2 regions of the Nocardioides zeae genome follow, and region 2 is predicted to be linked to the other one. Evidence: riboswitches for the same ligand, from Rfam matches in the RefSeq annotation. Region 2 holds a riboswitch; the other holds the start of a gene.
The links. Region 2 has a riboswitch for S-adenosylmethionine ahead of QE405_RS01460 (aminotransferase class V-fold PLP-dependent enzyme). Riboswitches for the same ligand answer to the same signal wherever they lie in the genome.
Positions count from the first base shown of each region.

Region 1: another riboswitch for S-adenosylmethionine. It lies ahead of thrC (threonine synthase); the one in region 2 lies ahead of QE405_RS01460 (aminotransferase class V-fold PLP-dependent enzyme).

Region 1 covers NZ_JAUTAN010000001.1:2,187,644-2,190,627, forward strand. Annotated here, with positions in the region: gene QE405_RS10450 (SGNH/GDSL hydrolase family protein) at 1-283, opposite strand, end outside; gene QE405_RS10455 (MoaD/ThiS family protein) at 482-757, opposite strand; gene thrC (threonine synthase) at 791-2,095, opposite strand; SAM riboswitch class I at 2,105-2,242, opposite strand; gene otsB (trehalose-phosphatase) at 2,378-2,984, opposite strand, start outside.
Region 2 covers NZ_JAUTAN010000001.1:313,088-316,071, forward strand. Annotated here, with positions in the region: gene asnB (asparagine synthase (glutamine-hydrolyzing)) at 1-1,192, opposite strand, end outside; SAM riboswitch class IV at 1,370-1,482, shown strand; gene QE405_RS01460 (aminotransferase class V-fold PLP-dependent enzyme) at 1,514-2,881, shown strand; gene QE405_RS01465 (globin) at 2,835-2,984, opposite strand, start outside.

The sequences.
Region 1 (2,984 bases), 1.9 Mb from region 2:
TGGCGAGGCGGGCGCCGAACGTGTCGCCCGGCACCTCCGCGCCGAGGCCCGCCGCGATCGAGTCGCCCAGGACGAGGAGCTCGACCGGGCGGCCGCCGTACCGCTTCCTGTAGAGCTTGTCGGCGTCGAGCGCCTCCTCGCCCAAGGGCTTGCCGATGAGGCGCCGCGCCGTCGCGGCCTGGCGCTTGAGGATCGACCTCCCGCCGTACCCGACAGCGACACCGACCCCACCAGCAGCGGTCGCGACGGCCAGGGCCGCGCGCGCCTTCGACGTTGCAGACATGGGGTCCTGGATGCCCGACCAGCACGAGCACCAGGTGAACAGCGCCCCAACCCCGGCCGCCCTCGCCGCGACGGTTGGTGGCGGGGGGCCGAGACTCGCAAATTCCCCGGTCGACCGGGGAACACGCCACTTAGCGCATCAATATTGATGGTCTGAGCGACACATTCCCCGGTCGACCGGGGAAAGTGTCGGCCCGGATCAGCCCCCGGCGACGGCCGGGATGATCGAGACCTGGGTGCCGGGGGCGGTCGGGGTCGCGAGGTCGTCGAGGAACCGCACGTCCTCGTTGCCGACGTACACGTTGACGAAGCGGCGCAGGTCGCCGTCGTCGTCGAGCACGCGTGCCTTGATGCCGGGGTGGCTGGCCTCGAGGTCGTCGATGACCTGGGCCAGGGTGGCCCCGGAGGCCTCGACCTCGGACGCGCCGCCCGTGTAGGTGCGCAGGATGGTCGGGATGCGGACGGAGATCGACACGGGAGTTCCTCGGCTTCGGCGGGAGGGGGACGGTCAGGCGAGACCGGTGGCGGCGAACGCGGCGTACGTCGGCGCGATGGTCGCGGCGGGAGCGACGCGGTCGGCGACGGCGTCGAGCGTCTTGAGGCCGTGGCCGGTGTTGATGACGACGGTCTCGAGGGACGTGTCGAGCTGGCCGGTCTCGACGAGCTTCTTGAGGACGCCGACGGTGGTGCCGCCCGCGGTCTCCGTGAAGATGCCCTCGGTGCGGGCGAGCAGCACGATCGCCTCGCGCACCTCGTCGTCGCTGATGTCCTCGACGACACCGCCGGTGCGGCGGCAGACGTCGAGCACGTAGGGGCCGTCCGCCGGGTTGCCGATGGCGAGCGACTTCGCGATGGTGTCGGGCTTGACCGGGCGGACGACCTTCTTGCCGTCCTTGAACGCGGCCGACACGGGCGAGCAGCCCGTGGCCTGCGCGCCGAAGATCTTGTAGGGCTTGTCCTCGACGAGACCCAGCTTGATGAGCTCCTGGAACGCCTTGTCGACCTTGGTGAGCTGCGAGCCCGAGGCGACGGGGATGACGACCTGGTCGGGCAGGCGCCAGCCGAGCTGCTCGGCGATCTCGTAGCCGAGCGTCTTGGAGCCCTCGGCGTAGAACGGCCGCACGTTGACGTTGACGAACGCCCAGCCGTCCTCCTCCCCCGCGATCTCGGAGGCGAGCTTGTTGACGTCGTCGTAGTTGCCCTCGACCGCGACGAGCGAGTCGGTGAAGACGGCCGAGTTGACGACCTTCGGCGTCTCGAGGTTGCTCGGGATGAAGACCACGGTCTTGATGCCGGCGCGCGCACCGGCGGCGGCGACGGCGTTGGCCAGGTTGCCGGTCGAGGGGCAGGCGAAGACGCGGCTGCCGAGCTCGCGGGCGGCGCTCAGCGCGCAGGCGACGACGCGGTCCTTGAAGGAGTTCGTGGGGTTGGTCGAGTCGTCCTTCACCCACAGCTTCTCGAGGCCGAGCGTGGCGGCGAGGTTCGTCGCCTCGAGCAGCCGGGTGAACCCGGGCTCGGTGTTGGGGCTGGTCTCGATGTCGGCGGGCACCGGCAGCAGCGCCTTGTAGCGCCAGATGTTGCGCGGGCCGGCCTCGATCTCGGCGCGGGTCACCGCGGGGAACTCGTAGGCGACCTCGAGGGGACCGAAGCACTCGGGACAGGCGTAGAAGGGACCGAGGTCCACCTGGTGGCCGCACTCGCGGCAGGCGAGGGCCGTGGCGTTGCCGAACGCGCCCTCCCGGAGACCGTGGCCAGGCGTGGCCCCGGCGTCCTCGGCGGGGGCGGGGCTGGTCTCGACGACAGACGTGCTCATGAGTCCTCCTCCTCATCTTCCCCGCGGCGACGGTCGCCGTGGGCGGATTTGGCACCGTTTCCACGACCGCCGCAGTGGTGCGACGGGGAGTTCGTGGCGGTTGCCGGGACGTCGTCGGGCCGTTCCCTCAGTCCCTCTCGATGAGCTGTGCAGCAGGTTAGGAGGACGCCGCCGCGGGGTCCTAATCGCAGTCCCACGATGTAGGACGATGCGCCACATCATGAGACACGCGATGGGCAGGCTCCGCCCCGGCGGAGCGGGGAGGAGCGGGTACGCCGCGTGTCAGGTGCGCACGGAGGCGGCGTCGGCTGTGAGGCGGCGCAGCAGGTCGAGCACCCCGTCGGGGCCCTCGACGACGACGTCCGCCAGGTCGGCGAGCGCGCTCTCCTCCTCGGAGGCCGAGGCCACCAGGAGCGTCGGGAGGCCCTGGCGGCGGAGCTCGGCGACGGCGTGGAAGGCCTCGACGTCGCCGAGGTCGTCACCGCCGAAGAGGAAGCCACCGGCCCGCGTCTCGCGCACGAGGACCTTCACGGCCTCCCCCTTGTGCATGCCGGGCGAGCGCACCTCGATGACGTTGCGGCCCGGCTCGACGCCGAGGTCGTGGGCGGCGGCCAGCTCGGTGACGAGGGGCAGCAACCGGTCGTACGCGGCCTGCGGGTCCTCCAGCCGCCGGGTGTGCACGGCGATCGCGAGGCCCTTCTCCTCGACGTACGCGTCCTCGGCCTTGGCGGTGCGCAGCACCTTCGGCAGACCCAGGAGGAACGACGACAGCCCCTGCGGCGGGCGCGGGGAGCGCACGCGGCGGTCCTGGGTGTCCCAGCGCTCGTTGCCGTACTGACCGAAGACGTAGAGGTCGCTGCCCGCGTCGTGCACCAGCTCGCCCACCTCG
Region 2 (2,984 bases):
CGGGCAGCGTGAACCACAGGTAGCCACCGAGGACCTCGTCGGCCGCCTCGCCGGACAGCGCGACGCTCGCGTGCTCCTTCACCCGGCGGCAGAGGGTCAGCAGGCTGGTGTCGAGGTCGCCGAACCCGTTGGGCAGGTCCCGGGCCCGGATGCCCTCCAGCCGCAGGGCCGGGTCGAGGAGCGCGTCCGCGTCGAGCACCACGTTGTGGTGCGTGGTGCGCAGGTGGTCCGCCGCCAGGCGAGCATGCAGTCGGTCCTGCGCCGTCCGCGAGCCGGGATCGCCCTCGGCGTCGGAGAAGTCGACCGAGAAGGTCCGCAGCTCGGCGTCGGCGCCGAGGTGCTCGCGGGTGAGGGCCGTGATGACGGAGGAGTCCAGCCCGCCCGAGAGGAACGTGGCCAGCGGCACGTCGGAGATGGTCTGCCGGGCGACCACGTCCTCCAGGAGCGCCCTCACCTCGTCCGCGGCGGCCGCTGGCGAGCCCGCGGGTTCCGGTGTGGCGAGCGCGTCGGCGAGCGACCAGTAGCGGGTGGTCCGGGTGCCGTCCCGGCCGAACCGCAGGACGCTGCCGGGTGGTACCTCCTCGATGCCGGCGAAGGGGGAGGTGCCCGGCACCTTCAGCAGCGGCAGCGAGAGCAGTCGCAGGCCGTCGGCGTCGAGTGCCGTTGCCACCTCCGGGTGCGCGAGGATCCCCTTGGGCTCCGACGCGAACAGGAGACGCGACCCGTCGCGGTGGTAGTGCAGGGGTTTCACTCCGAGGTGGTCGCGGACGAGCCAGACCTCCTGGGCAGCCGAGTCCCAGACGGCGAAGGCGAAGATGCCGTTGAGGTGCTCGACCGCCCGAGGGCCCCACTGCGCCCATGCCGCGAGCAGCACCTCGGTGTCGGTCCCGGTGGTGAAGCCGTGTCCGGCACGGCGCAGGACGGCGCGCAGCTCGCGGAAGTTGTAGAGCTCGCCGTTGTAGGTGAGCACGAGCTCGCCGCGCCGCTCCGGAAGGGGCAGCACCCGCGGTTGCTGCCCGTGCTCGGGGTCGATGACGGCCAGGCGGCGGTGACCCAGGACGGCCTGCGACGACGACCAGATGCCAGCCCCGTCGGGCCCGCGATGCCCCTGCGCGTCGTTCATCGCGGCGACGGCGTCCGTCGCCCCTGCCGTGCGTCCGGTCACGTCGACCAGGCCCGAGATCGCGCACATCGAGGTACCCCCTCCAGCTCCCGCAGATCTGCGACCGGTTCCCGGTCGTCTGTCGTGCGGTTTCCGATGTATGTCGACCAAGTTAGTGTTATTTGAACGGGCTAGCGAATTGTCTCACTTCGTGGACATGCGGATCGTGAGGCCGATGTCGCGGCCGGGCGTCGTAGCCTCGTCCGGCGTCACGAGTGCCAGCGCCAAGCCCCGGCTCGCTGGCCGGCAACCCTCCTCCGCGGTGGGGTGCCCCGGGTGAGGACGTGGCTCGTGCCGACCGGCGCGGGCAAGTGCGGACCCGGCCCGACCGGGTCAGAGCCAGGAGGCCCCATGATCACCACGCCGACCCCGCCCGCGGACGCGGCCACCGCCGTGGCCCCCGCCGACCCCGTCACCCTCGTCGCCCCCGTCGCCCCCGTGCTGGGACACGGTCTCGAGGCCCCGCTCGTGACCGGAGGCAGCGTCGCCTACGCGAACCTCGACATCGCGGCCAGCGCGCCCGTGCTGAGTGCCGTCCACGACGAGGTGGAAGCGTTCCTCCCTTGGTACGCCAGCGTCCACCGCGGCGCTGGCTACGCCTCGAAGGTCGCGACCGACGCCTACGAGCGGTCCCGCGCCACCATCGGCGCTTTCGTCGGCGCGCGTCCTGACGACGTCGTGGTGCTCACGGCGCAGACGACCGACGCTCTCAACCTCCTGGCCAGGGCGGTGCCGGGACGCGCCGTGCACCTCGACCTCGAGCACCACGCCAACCTGCTGCCGTGGCGGCGCCCGGGTGACACGGCGGTGCCGGCGCGCAGCACCCTCGCCGAGACACTGGCCGCGCTGGAGCGGGAGCTGCGCCGGGAGCCCGCGGCCCTGTTGGCCGTCACCGGTGCGTCCAACGTCACCGGCGAGATCCTGCCGATCGCCCGACTCTCCGATCTGGCCCACCGCCACGGCGCCCGGATCGCGGTGGACGCCGCGCAGCTCGCGCCTCACCGTCGGGTCGACCTCGCCTCGACGGACGTCGACTACCTGGCTCTGTCCGGCCACAAGCTCTACGCGCCCTACGGTGCGGGGGCGCTCGTCGGTCGCCGCGACTGGCTCGACGCCGCGCCTCCGAAGCTGTCGGGGGGTGGTGCCGTCCGCCGCGTGTGGGCCGACGACGTCGACTGGGGCGTGGCCCCGGCGCGCCACGAGGCGGGGTCCCCCAACGTCGTCGGTGCGCTCGCGCTCGCCGCGGCCTGCCGCGCCATCGAGGCGCTCGGAGCGGGGGTGGTGACCTCCCACGAGGAAGCGCTGACCGCGGCCCTGCGCACCGGGCTCGCCGCCGTACCGGGCGTGCGCCTCCTCGACCTCTGGCCTGGCGAGGTCGATCGCATCGGGGTCGTCAGCTTCACCGTCGACGGCGTGCCGGCCGAGCTCGTCGCGCAGGTGCTCTCGGCCGAGCACGGGATCGGGGTCCGCGACGGACGGTTCTGCGCCCACCTGCTGCTCGACCGCCTCAGTCCCGGGCGGACCGCGGTGCGGGCGAGCGTGGGGCTGGGCACGGCGGGCAGTGAGGTCGACAGGCTGGTGCGGGGCGCTGCCGCCCTCGTGCAGCACGGCCCGCAGTGGCGCTACGCCGGGGCCGACGAGGGATACGTGCCGCTCGAGGACCCCCGGGTGCTCACGCCCTGGGTCCAGCTGCGGGCGCCTGGTCCTCCATCGTGTTGACCATGAACTGGGCGGCGTGGGTGACGTACGCCCAGAACTGCGCGTCCTGCTCCTCGGTCAGCTCGACGGAGTCGAGGCCGGCACGGAAGTGCACGAGCCAGCG